2 regions of the Shewanella sp. ISTPL2 genome follow, and region 2 is predicted to be linked to the other one. Evidence: riboswitches for the same ligand, from Rfam matches in the RefSeq annotation. Region 2 holds a riboswitch; the other holds the start of a gene.
What was found. Region 2 has a riboswitch for thiamine pyrophosphate ahead of HUB64_RS05725 (TonB-dependent receptor). Riboswitches for the same ligand answer to the same signal wherever they lie in the genome.
Positions count from the first base shown of each region.

Region 1 (10,670 bases), 870 kb from region 2:
TTGACAGCATCTCCTACAGCGATAGCGATTGGAGATGATGCCAATAGTGCTTTGCTGATTTCGGTCACATCGCCAGAAGGCGAGACTTTTATCGCCTTTGATCATCACCTCGGTGAACTGGATGCTGCTCAAACGCCTGTTTTTACCACTGATACGGAGCCATTAGCGTTCAATAGCGATGCAGGTCATTCAGCCTCTAAGCATGACATCAAAGGCATAGCTCAAGATAAAACCCAAGATTTGGTACTGCAAGAAATCCATGCTGAACATCAACATAAATTGGTTCCTGAGTCTGAATCCAAACCTGAACTGTCTAGGACAATACAAACTAGTGCTCAGGGATTGGGTACGGGATCAGTTTTGCGTGCTCGTCAGCCATATTTCAAAGAATTAAGTCTGCTATTTTTCGTACTCTTAGTGCATGTGTGTTTATTTTTACTTATCTGCATTTTGTGGCGCCCGCAGTTAAATCCCTTTGGATTGAAGGAAATAGAAAGCCGTGGCCCTAAAGTGGCAGCGATCAAGGCTTACTTTATTTATGCTCCCGCGGTAGAGAAAGCCGAAACCTCGGAGTCCGAAACTGAGATAAAGGCCGAGGATAAGACTGAAGCGACAAGTTTAGTTGAGCCTATACCAGTTCCCACACCTCCAACTCAAGTTAAGCCTCTGCCAATACTTGAAAAGGTCATGCCTGAAACAATAGCACCTGAAAAGGCCGTCTCTGAAAAAGTGGAAGCGGAAAAAGTAGAGCAGGGAAAAGTGAAGCCAGATACGGTTAAACCGGACATCAATCAATCGAACCAATCTCAATCAAAGAGAACTCAATCAAGTGCCCAAAGTGAAGTACAGCCCGCTGAAGTGACGGCAAAAAAACCAACTAATACGCTTGATACCACAGAAATAAAGCCGCAGCTTGGCGCTAAGAGTTTACCCGCAGCAGAAGGTGAGAGCACAATAGCGACAAGCTCAAGCATGAGTTTATTCACGCAGCAATATTTTGAACGTCAGCGCGAGCAAGCGCTCGATGATCTCGTCATTGAACAGGCCGATAAATTCACCCTGAAATCGAATATGAGTGAAATGAGCCCAGAGATGGAGGTGCTATTTGTCCCTAACGCCGATGATTTCGGTGGCACAACGAGTCTAGATTTACCCTTAGATCCAAATCGTATTGTGCGTAAAGGGGATACTTGTTATCGCGTGGTACAAGTCGGCACTCAAGTTAATCCTAACGCCGAAAATTTAGGTTTTCCCATTAACTGCAGTGGCAAAAAAATCAATCAAGCTATTGATGATGCCATTCAATCTCGATTAAATAAAATGATGCTCAAACCCCATCAATAGCTGCTTTCTTTTATGATCTATTTTCATGCTAATTATAGATTTTTTAGTTTAATTTTATTTAATCAATTAAAAACAATTAATTATGAATCTTTATTTTGGATTGGTGGTTAAGATTTTTAATTGCTTTTTTCCTTGTTTGTTGCTGCCGCTTCTGTCTATACTGCGCACTCATCTTGTCGGAGTGCCTCTTGGCTGAGACCGTTTATTCGGGATCCGTTGAACCTGATCAGGTTAAAACCTGCGAAGGAAACAAGCGTAATAACACACATTAAATCGCCAAAATAGACGGCTTGAACACCTGTTAACTCAGCAGTGTTTTAAGCCTTAATGTTTAGATTTAATTGTTATTGAGCAGGGTAACTCAATTTTTGAAGCCAGTGTTGGCCACAAAAGTTGATTGCCATGTCCAGCTATCAACAACTCAATTCTCCAGACAAGCAACTCCATTTTTTAACGTGAGATTGCTTATGTCCAGTTCAAACCCAAACCCAGCTGTAGCTGCCAGTGCGATAGAAATCACAGCGCTAGAATCGACAATCCCTAATAAATCGACTGAGTCTCGTCAATCAACAGTGCCTAAGGCGCCGAGTCGCCGCGAAACCCGTGCGCAGGCCCAAGCCTTTATCGATACGCTAGCGCCACTGCAACATCCTAATTCACAAAAGATTTATCTCGAGGGTTCCAGTGCCGATATTCGCGTTGGCATGCGGCAAATTCTGCAGACTGACACCCTGGTCGGCGGCACAGATGATGCGCCCATCATGGAAAAAAATCCGCCAATCCGCGTGTACGATTGCGCCGGACCTTATTCCGATCCTGAGGCCGACATCAATGTGCGTCTAGGCCTTGGTAAATTAAGACAAAACTGGATCCTAGCCCGCAACGACACAGAGCAATTATCCTGCGCGACCTCAGACTTTACCCAACAAAGACTCGCCGACGACGGTTTAGATCATCTGCGTTTTGAGGCAGGCTCGAGTGCCATTGTCAGCCCACGCAGAGCGCTGCAGGGCAAACGAGTCAGTCAATTACACTATGCCCGTCAAGGGATTATCACGCCCGAAATGGAATATGTGGCGATCCGCGAGAACATGGCACTTGCGCAAGTACAGGATGAAATCCTCAATCGTAAAGCCAAGGGCGAAGCTTTTGGTGCCTTAGTCGGCGAACCGATTACCGCCGAATTTGTCCGCGCTGAAGTCGCCCGTGGCCGCGCGATTATTCCGCTGAATATTAACCATCCCGAAGCCGAACCTATGATCATCGGGCGTAACTTTCTGGTGAAAGTGAACGCCAATATCGGTAACTCGGCGGTGACCTCTTCCATCGAGGAAGAAGTGGAAAAGCTCGTCTGGTCTACCCGTTGGGGCGCAGATACGGTAATGGATTTATCCACAGGTCGTTATATCCATGAAACCCGCGAGTGGATCATCCGTAACTCGCCAGTGCCCATTGGCACAGTGCCGATTTATCAAGCGCTGGAGAAAGTAAACGGCGTGGCAGAGGATTTAACGTGGGAAGTGTTCCGCGATACCTTAATTGAACAAGCTGAGCAAGGTGTTGATTACTTTACGATTCATGCTGGTGTACTGCTACGTTATGTGCCGATGACGGCTAAACGCGTTACTGGGATCGTTTCCCGCGGCGGTTCAATCATGGCCAAATGGTGCCTGAGTCACCACAAAGAAAACTTCCTCTACAGTCATTTTCGTGAGATCTGTGAGCTTTGCGTCGCTTACGATGTATCCCTGTCTTTAGGCGATGGTATGCGTCCTGGATCGATTGCCGACGCTAATGATGCCGCCCAGTTTGCAGAGCTTGAAACCTTAGGTGAGCTAGTCAAAATCGCGTGGGAATACGACGTGCAAACCATTATCGAAGGACCGGGACATATCCCGATGCAGCTCATTAAAGAGAACATGGACAAGCAGTTAGTTCACTGCGACGAAGCGCCGTTTTACACCCTTGGCCCACAAATCACCGATATTGCACCTGGGTATGATCATTTCACCTCCGGCATAGGCGCGGCCATGATAGCTTGGTACGGCTGCGCTATGTTGTGTTATGTCACGCCAAAAGAACACTTAGGATTACCGAATAAACAAGATGTTAAGCAAGGTTTGATTGCTTATAAGATTGCCGCCCACGCCGCCGATGTGGCCAAAGGTCATCCGAGTGCGCAAATTCGTGATAATGCGCTGGCAAAGGCGCGGTTCGAATTCCGCTGGGAAGATCAATATAATTTAGGACTCGATCCTGAAACCGCGCGTGCTTATCACGATGAATCTTTACCGCAGGAATCCGCTAAAGTCGCGCATTTTTGCTCTATGTGCGGCCCTAAATTTTGTTCGATGAAAATCACCCAAGATGTTCGCGCCTATGCCGCTGGCTTAGAGGCGGCACAAGCGAAAGCGGAGCAAGTTGAAGCGGCTGCCCAAGCCATGCAAGTCACAATCAAGACGCCGCAGGATTTGGAAGCGGCAATGGCGCTAAAATCGGCACAATTTGCTGCCTCGGGCGCCGAGATCTATCACGTGAAAGACAAGCTTGTCGCCGAAGCTGAGGAAGCCTAATTATGCTGGGTATTCATGGGGGGAAATTGCCCATGAGTACCGAGCGTCCCGCGTTTGTTTGGACCATAGCCGGTTCAGACAGTGGCGGCGGTGCCGGTATTCAGGCGGACTTGGCAACGATTCAGGATTTGGGCTGTCACGGTTGCAGCGTGATCACCACAGTGACGGCGCAAAGCTCAGTGGCGGTCATTTTAGTTGAGCCCGTATCAGCGGCGATGTTAATGGCTCAGCTGACGACTCTACTTTCCGACTTGCCACCCAAAGCAATTAAAATCGGCTTACTGGCAGATCAAACTCAAGTGGCATTGCTGGCAGATTGGATCGCGAGTTTTAAAATCCACTATCCATCTGTGCCTGTGATTGTCGATCCTGTGATGGTCGCCAGTTGTGGCGATGCATTCGCAGTAGATAACTGTCAGGATATAAAAAGTACGGCTAAATCAGCCTTAGATTTTTATCCTTTCAAAGGTTTAATCGAACTTATCACGCCCAATGTGCTTGAACTTGGGCGGTTAACTAACAGTGATGTTTCGACCAAATCGCAGTTCGTTGCTGCAGCACAGGCTTTATCCCAGAGTTTAGATTGCAGTGTGTTCGCTAAAGGGGGCGATGTAAGCTTTGGCAGCACTGATATTCTTGATGATACTCATGTTCAAACTCAGGCTAACGTTCATGTTAGCACTCTCGATAGCAACGGCTGGGATTTTGAGCTTGCCGAGGATTATCTGGTTTGCCATCACGTGCGCGCGAGCTCTGAGCTGCATCAAAATGGGCGTTTCTGGTTGGCAAGCCCGCGGGTTAATACCCGTCATAACCATGGTAGCGGCTGCACTTTGTCATCGGCTATTGCCGCCGTGTTAGCGCAAGGTTTTGTATTGCAAGATGCGGTGGTGGTTGCCAAAGCCTACGTGAGTCAAGGCTTAAGCGCGGCGATTGGTTTAGGGCAAGGTCCAGGGCCGTTGGCCCGTACGGGGTGGCCCAATGACTTGTCCCGCTATGCCAAGATAAAATTGTGTGATGGTAATTTTATTAGTTATCACCTCAACCAACATCTTGATGTTGGTAATGACTTAGTTGCAACAGTTTTTTCCGCAACAGATCAGGCAACCGCTCAGGTAAGAATAACTTCGACGCCAGCTCAATACATCTCATCCCACGGTTTTAAAGTGCTCGATGCCGATCTTGGTGTTTATCCCGTGGTGAGTGACTTAATCATGCTGGAAAGTTTGTTAGTTGCGGGTGTTAAAACCGTGCAGTTACGGATAAAAACCGATACCAGCGGGTCAACTGCTGCAGGGTTAGCAGGATACCAGCGAGATAAATCTGCGCTAGGCAAGTCTGAGTCAGGTAAATTTGAGTTGGTTGGCTCTGAATTAGAAGCACAAATTCAAACGGCCATTGCCTTAGGTAAGCATTTTAATGCGCAGCTTTTTATCAATGATCACTGGCAGTTAGCGATAAAATACCATGCCTTTGGGGTACATTTAGGCCAAGAAGATCTCGCCGTTACCGACTTAGCGGCCATTCAAGCCGCGGGGCTCGCGTTAGGTCTATCCACCCACAGTTATTTCGAGTTGTTATTGGCGCATCAATACTCGCCATCCTACATAGCGCTTGGGCATATATTCCCAACCACGACGAAGCAAATGCCTTCAGCGCCCCAAGGGCTCGCAAAACTTAAGCACTATGTGGCGTTACTCCAAGACCATTATCCCTTGGTCGCCATTGGCGGCATCGACTTAGATAATCTGGCAAAGGTGAAAGCCACTGGGGTGGGCAATATTGCTGTGGTGCGCGCAATAACGAAAGCTAAGGATCCAGTCGCAGCGTTTGCAGAGCTGAGCCAAGCTTGGGAGCAATGTAGCTTGTCTGAAGAACTGGCTGTAAAGCATGAGGTTGCTAAGCATGAGTAAAAACCAACCGCTTGCTCACGCAGAGGTTCTTTGCGACGGTACACAAAGCGCTCATACACTAAGTGATGCCAATTTCATCCGTTATTCTCGGCAAGTCTTATTGCCAGAAGTGGGTGAGGCCGGACAATTACTACTGGCCGACGCCAGCGTTGTTATTGTAGGGCTTGGCGGTTTAGGGCAATTGGCGGCGCAGTATCTGGCCTGTGCAGGCATTGGCTACTTGACCTTAATCGACATGGATAAGGTTGAAGTATCGAATCTACCAAGACAATTGCTATTCAACGATGCCGACATTGGACTCAATAAGGCGCGAGTTGCCAAGCAAAAGCTCAAAGGCTTAGCGCCGCAGTGCACTGTTACTGCCCATGAAACAGTATTTAGTGCTGAGACATCAGCTCATCACTTCGCTGAGGTTTTACAATTAAAACAACAGGGTAAAAGAGTGCTCGTGCTTGACTGCACCGATAACTTTGCGACTCGCCAATCCATTAATCGCTGCTGTATCGAAGCTACTTTGCCTTTAGTTAGTGCGTCAATCGCAGCATTTAGCGGCCAATTGTTTGCGGTCGATCAAATGCAGCTCCCCTCTGGCGGTTGTTATCACTGTATTTTCCCCGCACAGACGAGAGTGTCGCAGAGCTGCAGTACCCAAGGCGTACTCGGCCCCAGCGTAGGCGTGATGGCGTCAATGCAATCTTTGGTGGCAATGCAACTCTTGCTGAGTGTGAATAGCGGTGGTGATGAACCGAAAAATGCCTTGTTGGGGCGTTTTTGGCGCTTTGACGCTAAATCACTTGCGTGGACTGCTGCTGTATTAACGCGGGATCCCCACTGTGATGTGTGTGGTCCCAAAGGGGCTTATCTATCATCAAATAAAGATAGTCTTGAGGTTTGATATGATTTTAATTCACATAAACAATATCCCGCAGTCGTTATCTGAACCGACGTCACTCGCGGCTGTGATCCTCGCACAAAATATTGCCCTCGATTCAGTTGCTATCGTGTTGAATGCTGAGGTCGTTCCGCGCAATCGCTGGCAATCTATTCTCTGCCAACATGAAGATAAATTAGAACTTTTCTCAGCTGTAGCGGGAGGCTAGTATGTTAAAGATTGCCGATGTGGAGTTTGAGTCGCGTTTATTTACTGGGACGGGAAAGTTCAGCAATAGCCAAGTGATGATCGAGGCGATAATGGCTTCAAAATCGCAGTTAGTGACAGTTGCGATGAAAAGAATTGATTTTAAAATGGGGCTTGATGATTTACTCACGCCGTTACGTCAAGCGGGTGTCCGGCTATTGCCTAACACTTCGGGGGCGAGAAACGCCAAGGAAGCGGTGTTTGCGGCTGAGCTTGCCCGTGAAATGCTGGGAACTCATTGGATTAAGCTCGAAATCCACCCCGATCCTAAGTACCTGATGCCCGATGCAATTGAAACCTTAGCAGCGGCCAAGATTCTCTGTGATAAAGGTTTTATCGTGATGCCCTATGTGCATGCCGATCCTGTGCTGTGCTGTCGCTTGGAAGAGGTGGGCTGCGCTGCGGTTATGCCATTGGCGAGTCCGATTGGCAGTAATCAGGGTTTAGTCACTGAAAGCTTTTTAAAAATCATCATAGAGCAGTCGCGGGTGCCAGTGGTGATCGATGCCGGCATTGGCGCGCCTTCACAGGCTGTGCGGGCAATGGAGCTGGGCGCCGATGCGGTGCTCGTCAACACCGCCATCGCCAGCAGCGCGTCGCCGATAGTGATGGCCGAGTGCTTTAAGGATGCGGTGCAATGCGGTAGACGGGCGTTTGAAGCTGGGCTTGGCCGAGTACAAACGGGCGCGGTACAGACCAGTCCTCTGACAGGATTTTTAAACCAATGAGTTTTGTAGCGGAATTTGCCAAAATCCCACGGGATAAACTGTTACTCGATTTGTATTCTTGCACAGCCCAAGATGTCGAGCGGGCGTTAGTGAGTCCAGCAGGGGATTTACGCAGCTTACTGGCCTTGTTATCACCTGCGGCAGAGCCTTATATCGAAACCATGGCGCAGCAATCTGCGGCGCTTACGCGGCAGCGATTTGGCGCGAATCTTGGCATGTATTTACCGCTATATGTCTCGAATCTGTGCGCTAATGAATGTGATTACTGTGGTTTTAGCATGAGTAACAAACTCAAACGCAAGACCTTGAATGAACAGGAGTTGATGGCTGAAATAGCTATTATCAAAGGCAGAGGTTTTGATTCTATTTTACTGGTGTCGGGTGAGCATGAAACTAAGGTCGGCATCGATTATTTTAAGCAAATGTTGCCGTTGGTAAAGCAGCAATTTAGCCATGTGGCGATGGAGGTCCAACCCATGAGTGAGGACCATTATCGCCAGTTAGTCGCGCTAGGTTTAGATGCTGTGATGATTTATCAGGAGACCTATCAGCCCGAGACTTATGCTCGTCACCATTCCCGAGGTAAAAAAATGGATTTTGCCTATCGCTTAGCAACACCGGATAGAGTTGCGGCGGCGGGGGGGGATAAAATTGGTCTTGGGGTATTACTGGGGCTGGATGATTGGCGTTTAGATGCGTTAATGATGGGATATCATCTTGACTATTTAGAGCGTCGCTATTGGCGCACTCGCTTTAGTATTTCGCTGCCAAGGTTAAGGCCTTGTACTGGCGGGATCACCCCAAAAGTTATGCTATCGGATTTAGGTTTAGTGCAAATGATTTGTGCATTTAGACTTTTTAATCATCAGCTTGATATCAGTATGTCGACAAGGGAAAGCCCTGAGCTGAGGGATAATCTTTTGCCACTTGGAATTACTCAAATCAGTGCGGGTAGTTCGACACAACCGGGCGGCTATCAAGCACCCGACAGTCAACTCGATCAATTTGAGATAAGCGATGATCGCAGCGTCGAGCAAGTCATCGAACAGATGCAACTGCAGGGTTTTAATCCCGTATTTAAGGATTGGGAAGCTAATTGGATCACAGGATAAATAAGACCATAAATAAATGGTGAGAATGCGGATAAAACCTGTACTTTTGCAGGTGATTGGTCAATAATTGACCCATTAATCACAGCGTGCAGGAATACCGTTATGCAAATCCAATCTGCTTATTCATCCGGTCTGCAAGGCTTGCAAAGTGCTCAATCTGGGCTCACTCAAGCAACAATAGATGTGGCTAAACCTACACCGACTCAAAGTGCGGCTCCGGCTGAATCTACAAGAGATGTTGCGCAGCCTGATAAAACCTCGGCATTACTTACCGCTAATGAGTCATTAAGACAAGGGGAAGCGTCAACAGAAGTGATTGAAACTGATTCTGAAACGATAGGTTCGATCATTAATATTAAGGTGTAAATATCATGTCGGTTGTGGCGCTATCACCTAAGGTTGGAGCGCCATCCTCTTCATTTTCGGCACATGATAAGATGCTCAGCTCGAATCTAAGCCAGAGTCACGCTAATAGCACTTATCAAGGAGCCAGCGCTCACACTGCAGGCTCCGCAAAAATTGAAGCGAGTGGTGTCCATGAACTACAGGTTACTGGAACTTCATTTGCTCCAGTTCAAGCCACGCCTATTACTTCATTAGCTGCTAACGTTTCCCAATCTCTCCACTCATCACCGAATGTGTCTTTTGCTGCTTCTAGTGCTGTTTCATCAACTACTGCATCTGTACTTCCTGTACTGAATGGTGCAAGCCAAGCACTCGAGGTCGCTCCTTTTTCCGTACCAACGCCAAGGAGCAATCCTCAGGTAAATACGTTAAATGACCGAGCTAGCTTACATGCCGATGCGAGTTTTAGTTTGTTAACAGGACCAAGATCCATTTCTGGTGTACGCGGGGGACAGATTGCGACACCTATTTCTACTCAGGTATTTTCGCCAGTCGCGAGTACTAGTAACAGCGGACTTGGGGTAAATTCCTTGGCTACAATAAGTCCGAATCTTAGCGTAACGAGCAATATTCCCGTTGATATTTTTACGCCTCTGAGTCCATCAATTGGCACGAGTGGTACTGATATTCCTGCTTTCAATCCATCTAGCACGGGTGATGTTTCTCCAATAATGCCTGATTTAGCTGCAGTGTTTGGACCACAAACTGTCTTTACTGGAACTGCGTTAGTTGATCCCACTACGTCCGATTCTGCAATCAACAGTTTTGTAAATAAGAGTGCTGTAAATAAGAGTGTAGCAACGAGTGCAGGGCCTGTTGGTCAGTCAAACTCTGCGCAAGCCGTAGATCAATCCGCTAGCAATGATGTTGCTCAACCGACTGTGTTAGAGCAATTTACTCAAGTTTTCGGTGAAGCTCAGGCTCAAGCTGGTCCTGTAGATGCTCCTGCGACAGCGTCTAACCCAGATGATAGTCAACAAGTCTTAGCTGCTGTCTTTGCCCCAAATGATAATCAGCTTGAAAAGCAAGTACAGGAAGAAGAATCGCGGAAACAGCAAATAGCAGCAGCGGAAGAGGCAAAGCAGCAATCACTGGTTCAGCAGGCTCAGGAACAAGAGATACAAGCCCAAGAAAAAGTACAGGCTCAACAGCAACAGCAAGTCGATGAACTTAAAACTCGAGATTCAGAGGTTAAAGCCCATGAGCATGCCCACGCAACCGTCGGAGGACAATACGCTCAGAGCCCGAGTTTTAAGTATGAAAAGGGTGCTGATGGCCAACGTTACGCCACCGATGGCGAAGTGCAGATTGATGTCTCTCCAGTGGGAGGCGACCCGCTTGCAACGATAAACAAAATGAAGCAAGTTTATGCCGCAGCAATGGCTCCTGTTGACCCGTCATCAGCGGATATCCGTGTTGCCGCGGAAGCCTTGCAAAAAATGAATGAAGCTAAGGTG
Region 1 is NZ_JAAPAV010000001.1:2,126,710-2,137,379, forward strand. Features, by position in the region: gene HUB64_RS09425 (hypothetical protein) at 1-1,344, shown strand, start outside; TPP riboswitch at 1,512-1,610, shown strand; gene thiC (phosphomethylpyrimidine synthase ThiC) at 1,812-3,917, shown strand; gene thiE (thiamine phosphate synthase) at 3,920-5,830, shown strand; gene HUB64_RS09440 (HesA/MoeB/ThiF family protein) at 5,823-6,725, shown strand; gene thiS (sulfur carrier protein ThiS) at 6,727-6,930, shown strand; gene HUB64_RS09450 (thiazole synthase) at 6,932-7,696, shown strand; gene thiH (2-iminoacetate synthase ThiH) at 7,693-8,808, shown strand; gene HUB64_RS09460 (chemotaxis protein) at 8,911-9,174, shown strand; gene HUB64_RS09465 (putative metalloprotease CJM1_0395 family protein) at 9,180-10,670, shown strand, end outside.
Region 1: another riboswitch for thiamine pyrophosphate. It lies ahead of thiC (phosphomethylpyrimidine synthase ThiC); the one in region 2 lies ahead of HUB64_RS05725 (TonB-dependent receptor).

Region 2 (10,670 bases):
CCGAAAGCCTATTAACGTCCAAGCCAAGCCGCTATTTTGCTTTTGTCACGAATGGATAGGGCGACAGTATCCTTAGGCGCGGCAGTTATCATCAATTCACCCGTCATCAATTCATCCCGTCTAAACCAATGTAAATTCAACGATTCACGCAGCGGATACTGCTGTAGCTGCGCCTCAAATTGTCCTGTGACTTGTAGGTTATCCGCGGCAATTAACACATCACCTGCACTTAACCCTGCAAGGTGTGCAGGGCTGCCTTGGGTGACAGTCACGATTTTTAATCCTACAGGTGCTGCTTGGGTTTTCGCGCCGAATGCAATCTCATAACCTTTCGCTTGCCCGCCGCCCACATCTTGCGCACCTTGACTGGCTCGAAGACTCAAGTCGACCCCAAATTCGGCGAGTAAAGCCGCTAACGGAATATCGTCAGTGCTATCTAAGTAGGCAAACAGATCTTGGCAATCACGACCAAGGAGTCGTTCCACGATGGCTTGATGGCAAGTATCTGTGGTGCCTTTATCTTGCAGAGCATATTCCTGCCATAAAATCTGCATAACATGGTCGAGATTGTATTTGCCCTGGGTTTCGCTGCGCAGGGTTAAATCTAAATACAGCGCAAACAGAGCCCCTTTAGTGTAATAACTGATGATGGCATTTTGTGCGTTTTCATCTTGCTTGTAGAACTTAGTCCAAGCATTAAAGCTTGAGTCCTTAACACTTTGTTTAAAGCGCCCCTGGCTGCGATAGACACGGGTGAAGGTCTCACTCAGCATATCTAAATAGCTTTGTTCATCTACCAGACCTGCACGATAGGTAAGAAAGTCATCGTAATAGGAGGTGATGCCTTCATAGGCCCATAATTGTGGCGTATAGGTTTCTGCCTCAAGTTTATAGGGTAAAAAGCATTCAGGCTTAATGCGCTTAACGTTCCAGCTGTGGAAATACTCGTGGCTGCACAGGGATAAATAAGTGCGATAGTCATTATTGATTGGCATATCGAGCGACAGCGGTAAGTCTTTGCGTGAACACATTAATGCAGTAGAAGCTCTGTGCTCTAAACCGCCAAAGCCATTGTCTAATACTGTGGTCATAAACAAATAACGTTTAAACGGTGCAGGCGTACCAAAGAAGTTAATCTGATACTCACAAATGGTCTTTAAATCTTGGCAGAGCCTTGGCATGCAAGCACGGTGGCGACCATTGAGTACGATATCATGCCGCACGCCACAGGCATCAAAACTCCCTAAGGTGAATAAGCCCATTTCCACCGGATGATCGATGAGCTCGTCATAGCTTTTAGCTGAAAATTGGCCGAAGGCAAAATCGTCACCACTGGTGCGGGTTATGCTGGTCGCAAGGCGCCAGTCACTTAATGTTGGCTCTGTTGGTGGATCTATAGAGACGGTGTGTAAAGTGTCTTCAAAACCATGGGCAGATAAAAACACGCTACTGCCGTTAAAGAAGCCGTGGGTCATGTCCAAATGCGCGGTGCGCACCGACAGATCCCAAGCATACACTTGATAAGTCAGAATAATTTCGCTGCTATTATTGTCAACCGACCAAGTTTGCTTATCTAGTTGGGTGAGCTTAAGTGTCTGGCCTTGTGCATCTTGTGCCTTGAGTTCAATGATGTTTTTGGCAAAGTCGCGCACCATATAACTGCCGGGCAGCCAAGCGGGTAGGCTAAAGACTTGCACTGGCTTGGGTTGTGATAATGTCATAGTGACAGCGAATAAATGGGCTTTCGGATCGACGGGGATTATCTGGTAATGGATCATATTTATCCTGCAAAACCTGAGTATTTTAATGGTGGCCATGCTGCCAAAAATGCCTGCAACTGGCAAATGAAAAGCAAAATATCTGCAGACACAAAGTATTGAATTGCTAGTATACTATGCCAACTAACCCAAGGAGGACGCCCCATGGCCGAAGAAACGATTTTCAGCAAAATTATTCGTCGCGAAATTCCCGCGGATATTCTGTATCAAGATGAACTTGTGACTGCCTTTAGAGACATTTCCCCTAAGGCGCCAACGCATATTTTGATTGTGCCGAATCACTTGATCCCAACGGCTAATGAGATGAAAGCCTCTGATGAGCCGGTACTTGGCCGTATGATGACGGTTGCGGCTAAATTGGCGGCGGAAGCGGGTATCGCTAAAGATGGCTACCGACTGATCATGAACTGCAATCAACATGGTGGACAAGAAGTCTATCATATTCATTTCCACCTTGTGGGCGGGGAGCCTCTGGGGCCCATGTTGAGCCAAGGCAAATGAAGGTCAATTCGGATTTTTTCCCGCTGACCCAAATGGCGCAGCGGTTTGTGGATCAACTCGCTCAGTGTCGCCGTCTCGGTTTAACCGTATTGGAGGCGAGTGAGCACCATGTGTTGATTGAGTTGCCCTACAGCACTGAATTAATTGGTTATCCCGATACGGGCGTTATCCATGGTGGAGTGATCACTACCTTAATGGATACTGCCTGTGGCAGTGCCGTCGTGAGCGCAATTTTCCATAAATTCAAATTGTTAGAAATCTCACCCACGCTCGATTTACGGGTGGACTACATGAAGCCCGCTCAGCCCCATAAGCCTGTATTTGGTTTCGCAGAATGCTACAAGTTGTCTTCTAATATTGCCTTTACCCGTGCAATTGCTTACCAAGACAGTATTGACGATCCCATCGCCCATGCCGTCGGCTCTTTTATGCGGATCAGCCCTGAAATGGTCGGTGATGCCTTTAGGCAAGCGTTAATGGGTGAAGCCGTGCCTGCGATAGGAGAGAGTGATGAGCGCAAATAATTCGATACTAGATGCAGCCAGTACAACTCAAAACGCACAGGTTAAAGCGCCTATTGATGTGCAAGGGATAGTTAAACGCGCCACTGAACTTAATGATTTTGGCCATTTACTTGAGCACGTTCCCTATGCCAAATTTATTGGTATGAAGGTGGAGCGTTTTGGTGATGAACTGATTTTTAAATTGCCCGCTAAAGACGACAATATCGGTAATCCTGTGTTGCCCGCCATTCATGGCGGCGTGATTGCGGGCTTTATGGAAATGTCAGCGATAGTGCAGTTAATGGTATTTATGCAAACAGCAAAGGTGCCTAAAGTCGTTGATTTTTCAATCGACTATTTACGTGCAGGTCTGCACAAGGATAGTTTTGCTGAGTGTCGTATTACCCGTCAGGGTCGACGAGTCGCCAACGTGAATATTGATTGTTGGCAAACCAATCGTAAGCAGCTTATTGCTACGGCACGGGCACATTTTTTGATTGATTAATCTGATTAAGTTTAGATTGATGAAGCATGACTGATTCACTATTTTAGATTGAGAATGCTTTATTTAACCTATGTTATTAAGCATGAGTTCAGCACTGTTCGATTAGTTTGTCGTTTAATGGGAAATGATGCGCTAGCTGCGTATTTTGTGGCGTGACTAGGAGAAATATATGAAACAAGTTTATACAGGGTTATTACTGGCCGCAGCGCTTACCTTAGGTGCTTGTGCCTCACATACCGCAGGGATTTCAGTGAGCTCACTGGGTGAAACCCGCGTCGATAATTCCAGCTTTGCCCGAGATATTGCGGTAGAGAGTGTGGATGCACGCCGAGTCGGTGATTTAGTGCAGGGCTCAGCGTTGATTGTTAGCAAATCCTCGTCCGATATGCGTGTGCAATATAAATTCACTTGGTACGATGCCAGCGGCTTTACTATCGAAGATGAAGCGACCAGCTGGAAATCGGTGAAATTACACGGTAAACAGCAATTGCAAGTCGGCGCTGTTGCACCTAATGCCCAAGTGGTTAAATTTGATGTATACGTGCGTGAAACCTTTTCAAACTAAGCTTGAGTTTGCTTCTGTTTAGTTTATTCCGTGTTTAATTGATTTTTTGATATTAAACCCGTTCTAAAATGGCTTACTTCTTTTAAGGAGTAAGCCTTTTTATTCGTTTTACATCAACTTTCAATGACCTTAAGGTCACTCAAATGTTATTAGCTTTCGTCTTTTTGACATTGAAAGTTGCGATAAATTACCCATTTTTAAGCAAAAAGGTTTACGGCAAGGTGAAATCCGGACTTTAGTCCTAAATACATTCAGTGATTGAGCACTACTATCAGCATATTACCACATGAGGATAGAAAGATGACTGCTCATATTAATGCTCAACCTACTGATTTTGCTGAAACTGTTATTATGCCGGGTGATCCACTACGTGCTAAATATATCGCTGAAACCTATCTCACCGATGCCGTAGAAGTCACGAATGTTCGCAATATGCTTGGTTACACGGGCTTTTACCAAGGACAGCGCATTTCCGTTATGGGTCATGGTATGGGGATTTCATCTATGGTGCTCTATGGCCATGAGCTGATTAATTATTTTGGCGTGAAACGCATTATTCGTATTGGCAGTTTAGGTGCAACACAAAAACATGTACAAATGCGAGATGTCATTTTAGCCCAAGCCGCAGGCACGGATTCACCTACTAACGCTAAGCGTAGTAGTGGCTACCAAATGGCAACTTCTGCGACCTTTTCTTTATTGCATAAAGCCTATACAACAGCGAATGAGAAAGGCATTAGTGTAAAAGTTGGCAATATCTTTAGTGGTGATCTTTATTACGATCCCGATGAAGATATGATCCCCGCTCTTGAACGTTTTGGGGTATTAGGTATTGATATGGAAGTGGCGGGGCTTTATGGATTGTCACACCAACAAGGTATCGAATCATTAGCCATTTTAACGGTATCGGATCATTGTTTAACCGGTGAAGAAACTACGGCCGAAGAACGCCAACTCTCTTTTAATAATATGATCGAGCTCGCGTTAGAAACCGCCCTCAATTAGGTTTAAAGCCATCCTTTGAACCCTTAGCATTTCACTTATGGAATGACATAATGAATAATAAAATTACTTTAACAGCCATCAGTTTTCTCGCCAATTTTATTATGGCGGGCTTTGCGACCCAATTTGGGATGTTGATTGAACCCATAGCTGAGAAATTTGCCGCTAATGTTAACGAAGTTGCATCAATTTTTTCATTGCTTAATGGCGGTGCACTCGCGGGAACGATTGCAGCATTTTTCTTTATTGAAAAAATGGGTATCAAAAGAATGACCTTGATAAGTTACAGTCTGGTTGCTCTTTCTGCTCTGGCTTTACATCTAACCAGTTCCCTACAAGTTGTGATGGTAGCAATGACCTTAATTGGTTTTTGTGGCGGTATCGGTCTATGTATTGCTGGTACGATTGTGGTGTCTGTGTGGCAAGAGAAATTACAAAGCACAATGTTAGTGGTGCAAGATGCGACGTTTAATATTGCAGGCGTTATTTTTCCATTAATAACGACTTATGCATTAACAAGTTCACTATCATGGAGTTATAGCTATTTAGCCGTAGGTTTAGTGGCGTTCGGTACAGTCATTATTACCTTGTTCACTCATTTCTCTATTTGCGAGCAATCGTCTACAACACAAGAGAAACAACAGTCTGAATGGAATATCGGTATTATTAGTGGAGGTATTGGTTTATTTTTAGGAATGCTGGCTTTATATACTTTTTTAACTTGGGCACCTTTATTTGTAAAACAAAAATTTGATATTCCGTTTGAAGATGCCGGTAATATTATTACCCAGTATTGGTCCGCTGCGCTAATTGGGGCGTTAATTTCGACTGTGATTGTGACTCGTGTAAAAATTCACCATTTCTTAGTCGGTATTATTGCTTTAGCTATGGTGATCACCGCTGCCATTGTCAGTACCAATAATCTTAATTGGATAGCTTATTTAACCTATGGTTATGGTTTTGTATGTGCCGCGCTTTATAATGCATTTATTGCTTATGGCGTGTCTTTTGTAAAAAAAGCCAGCAGCAAAAATGTGTCATATATACTTATTAGCGGAAGTGCAGGGGCGATGTTTAGCCCAGCCATCAGTTCTTTCTTTGAACGTATTATCGGATTACAAACTGTGATGTATGTGATTCCTTTGCTTTACGCAGCGATATTTATGCTACTGATCGTTTCAAGTCGGATGAAATCGGCTATGGAACAACACTCGCCATCGGTAAGTTAATTTACCTGTGCATCCATCCCACACTCGGTTGTTAAATTAAGTCGAGTGTGGGTTATGTTGAAAGCGGTTATATGCCTGCTTCAACAAATTTCTTGAGTGCGTTGAGATCACAAATCCGAATGCCATCTTTTTTCCGCTCAATTAAGCCTCGTTCCTCAAGATTTTGTAGCGCCCGACGGTAGACTCGGTCGGTAGTGCCAAATCGTTCAGCCTCTAAATAGCGTTTACTAAAGCCATCTACGGGCAAGTCATTTAAGTATTCATGGTAAATATCAAATGCCACGTTATAACTGATGGGATAGAGCAGTCGCCGAGTAAAAATATCCACTGTGTCTTGGTAGTCAATCGCAATTGCACTAGCGAAAAATAGCGCGAGTTGAGGATGTTGACCGAGGCAATGTTGCAGTTTTTCAGCACTAATCAACATGATTTCTAAGGGTTCACTGGCAATAATGTCTAGTTGACAGTGGTACTGGGTGAAGAACTCCATTTCGCCAAACAGTTGTGAATCACAATCAATAGTACCTAATTGAAAACACCGACCATTTCTCGCGGTATGGCCGAGCGATACTCGGCCTTGCTTCACCAATACAAGTGATGCCATCGTTTCCCCCTGCGTCATGAGGTGAGCGCCTTTTTTGAGCATTTTTATTTCGCTGATACAGCTAAGTACAACCGCTTCAATAAGTGGATAGTCTTGCTCCCATCGCTGGCTATAACGTCCTTTCGATAAAGGTTTTAGCTGCATCGACTATCGTCCTCTTACAGTGTTCGAAATTGCGACCTTCTATAGCATTATCATGATAGGTGGTCAAATGGACGAAAGGATTTAGGCTGCTACTAAAGATATTTTCATCATACGAACTGAAGGGCAGTGGTTTTCGCGACATTTAATTGAATCGCAGAGATAAGAGTGCCCACTTTTTATTTCCGTCATGTATACTAGGCGTCGCCAAGGGGTGTTTGTTGTGCATTAATGTTACTCTGATTTTAACGTTAACGGCTGCAAACTGAGATGTCATCTGACGAACCCTTAGAACCTGATCCGGCTAATACCGGCGTAGGAATGGGCCAATCAACAGCACACTTCTGAATCGCTTATTCGTTGCCGGATCTCAAACATTATATTTGAGGTCCTATGTCAAACCGTAAAACGTCAAACCATCAATCTCCATTTTCAACCGTATCGCCAAGCTTATTTTTAGCCCGAGCGCCGCTGGCATTAGCCATCGCCGCAGCGCTGAGCACCCCTGTTTTTGCACAAACCGACGCTATCGATAAACCCGATCCCAGCACTGAGATGGAAGTCATGGTGGTGACGGCGGATTTTCGCAGTTCAAGCTTAGAAAAAATGCCCTCCAGCATTACCGTTATCGACAGTCAAAAAATTCAAGATGAAAGTGCGCAACACTTTGAAGATCTGCTTAATTCTATCGCCAATTTTAACTGGTCAGGTGGAAGCTCGCGGCCGAAATATTTTCAAATTCGCGGTGTAGGGGAGCAGGAACAATACCAAGGCGCACCTAATTCTTCCGTGGGTTACATCATAGATGATATCGATTTATCCGGTATTGGTATGGTGTCGAGCATGTACGATTTACAGCAGGTCGAAGTGCTTCGTGGACCGCAGGGGACGCGTTACGGCGCGAATGCCTTAGCGGGATTAATTTATCTGAAGAGTAACGATCCAACTGATATGTTTGAGCATGGCGGCGAAGTGTCGTTAGGCGAGGATGATTTGCGCACTTTTAGTGGTTTCAGTTCTGGCCCATTAACGGATTCTGGCAAGCTGCTTTATCGTGTGTCAATGCAGCAACATCAGCAAAATGGTTACCACGATAACCTGTATTTAGGCCGTGATGATACCAATGGTCGCGATGAATTCAGCGGCCGTGCTAAGCTGCGCTGGTATGCGACAGATGATTTGCAGTTTGATTTAACTGTGCTGCATGCCGATTTTGATAATGGCTATGATGTGTGGAGTTTAACCAATTCACCAACCCAGACAACATCGGATCAACCGGGTGTCGATAGCCAACGCACCACAGGTGCGGGTTTTAAAGCGACCTATTCCGGCGCAGAAAACTTCGAATTAACTTCGTTAACCTCTTTTGCGAATACCGATCACCATTACAGTTACGATGGCGATTGGGCTAACTCAGAATATTGGGCCTCTAAGCAATGCAATGATGACAATGGCAATCTGGCGCCGTGTCAATACGATTATTTTTGGGATAAAACGGGTCAGCGTAAAACCGTGTCGCAAGAGTTTCGCCTAAGTTCTACCGAGCAGGGCCGTATTTTTGCAGAGAGTACTGATTGGTTGCTTGGTGTGTATGCCATGAATCTGAAAGAAGATAACCAATTGTATTCTGAATACAATGCTTCGCCGGATGAAGTCTTAGACTCAGAGTATGAAGCGACAAACTATGCACTGTTTGGCCAGCTTGATACGGATTTGGGCTCAAATTATGCTTTATCTGTGGGGCTACGTTTAGAGCGCCGCAACAGCCATTACTCTGATACGAATAACGATAATTTCGACCCGAGCGAAACCATGTGGGGCGGTCATATTGCTGTGAGTAAAGTGCTGAACGACTCACACAATGCTTATATCCGAGTCGCACGCGGTTACAAGGCGGGCGGTTTCAACATGACTTTGCCCGTCGAATTGAACGATAAAAAAGAGTTTAGTACTGAGACGCTCTATAACTATGAAATCGGCCTTAAATCCCATTGGTTAGCTGGACTTATCGATACTAATTTGGCGCTGTTCTATATGGACAGACAAGATCAACAGGTGGCTGCATCACAGCAAGATCCCGATAAACCACAGCGTTTTATCTTGTTCACTGAAAATGCAGGCAGTTCGAATAACTATGGCGCTGAGTTAGATGCAACCTGGTATGCCACGGATAATCTGCAAGTTTACTCAAGCTTAGGTTGGTTAGAAACGGCCTACGGTGACTACCAGTATCAGGACAAATATGGCACTGAGGTGGATTTAACTGGCCGCGATCTAGCCCATTCTCCACATCTTACCTACAGCCTTGGTGGGACTTATCGTGCCAATTCGGGTTGGTTTGCTAACCTGAATCTTAGCGGTAAGAGTGAATTCTATTATTCAGACAGCAATGAATCCCGCTCTGAACCCTACACTATCGTCAATGCCCGTATAGGTTATGAGGCGAGCGCCTGGTCGGCATATTTATGGGGACGCAATCTGTTTAATGAAGAATACGGTGTGCGTGGCTTCTATTTTGGCAATGAGCCAGATAACGGTTGGGCGGAAAAGCAATATATTCGTTACGGCGATCCGCGTCAGATTGGCGTAACCTTTAACGTTAAGTTTATGTAATAGCTCATTTTAAAGTGAGCATAATCATTTAAGTGTTAACTGAACTGTAGCCCAGTATTTGGGCTACAGCCTTACTTCAGAATATCAAGGAATTAAAATGAAACTGACCGCAGAAATTAGCATGTATCCCTTTAATGAAAATTACCTCGATCCTATCAAGTGGTTTATTGGCCGCGTGGATAGCTATCCCAATATCGAGCGCGTGACTAATGCGATGGCAACTCAAGTGTGCGGCGATTATTTAGATGTGATGACTATGCTGGCGACCGAGATGCAAGCGGCCCATGAGAAGTGGGGCAAGGCGGTATTTGTGTGTAAGTTTATCGGTGGTGAGCTGAATTTAGCTCACAGCGAATAATGATTGACCGCCATGTAAGCGACAAATAGGCAATGAGAACAACACTATGACAGATTTATGGTTAACCTTGGTCGAGAGCGTTAATACGGCCTTTGGTGAAGTCCATGTGATGACCGTATGGGAAGTCCTCGCGGTATTGTTGGCGATGGCATATTTACTGCTGGCGATGAAGGCCAGTGTGTGGTGCTGGGCGGCGGCCTTTGCCAGTACCGCCATTTACACTGTGTTGTTTTGGAAGGTGTCGCTACTGATGGAGTCTGTGCTTAACGTCTATTACATGGCGATGGCGCTCTATGGATATTGGCTCTGGACCCAAGGTGGTGATAAGCATCAAGGAGTAAAAGTGACCACTTGGCCATTGAAAACCCATTTAAAGTTGATCGCAGCGACGGGTGTGATTTCGCTTTTGGTTGGTCACGGTATGGCGACGTATACCCAAGCCGCATTCCCGTATCTTGATGCGGCGACAACCTGTTTCGCCGTGATGACGACTTATTTAGTGGCAAAAAAGGTACTTGAGAATTGGCTTTATTGGGTGGTTATCGACATAGTGTCGATTTACCTTTATCTCAGCAAAGGCTTGATGCTGACATCCTTGTTATTCGTGCTTTATGTGGGTCTGGCGGTCGTGGGGTATTTCCTGTGGCGAACCGCGTTAGCCGACGCCCGTGAAGCTAATACCTTGAAGTTACTCAGTTAATGCTCGATATAAACGCCTCGATGGAACGCTCAGCAGGCGAGCCATTCAAAGCACTTTACCCCATACTCAAAAGTGCAGGGCTAGTTAACGTGTTAAGTATTCATGAGCTTGCGGGCGGCTTAAGTAATCACAACTATAAAATCACTACGCCCACAGGCAGTTATGTGCTGC
Region 2 is NZ_JAAPAV010000001.1:1,261,514-1,272,183, forward strand. Features, by position in the region: gene HUB64_RS05685 (M61 family metallopeptidase) at 12-1,778, opposite strand; gene hinT (purine nucleoside phosphoramidase) at 1,923-2,279, shown strand; gene HUB64_RS05695 (PaaI family thioesterase) at 2,276-2,803, shown strand; gene HUB64_RS05700 (PaaI family thioesterase) at 2,790-3,287, shown strand; gene HUB64_RS05705 (YcfL family protein) at 3,457-3,852, shown strand; gene deoD (purine-nucleoside phosphorylase) at 4,153-4,857, shown strand; gene tsgA (MFS transporter TsgA) at 4,908-6,083, shown strand; gene HUB64_RS05720 (Crp/Fnr family transcriptional regulator) at 6,151-6,831, opposite strand; TPP riboswitch at 7,029-7,167, shown strand; gene HUB64_RS05725 (TonB-dependent receptor) at 7,222-9,441, shown strand; gene HUB64_RS05730 (hypothetical protein) at 9,539-9,799, shown strand; gene pnuC (nicotinamide riboside transporter PnuC) at 9,846-10,499, shown strand; gene HUB64_RS05740 (phosphotransferase) at 10,499-10,670, shown strand, end outside.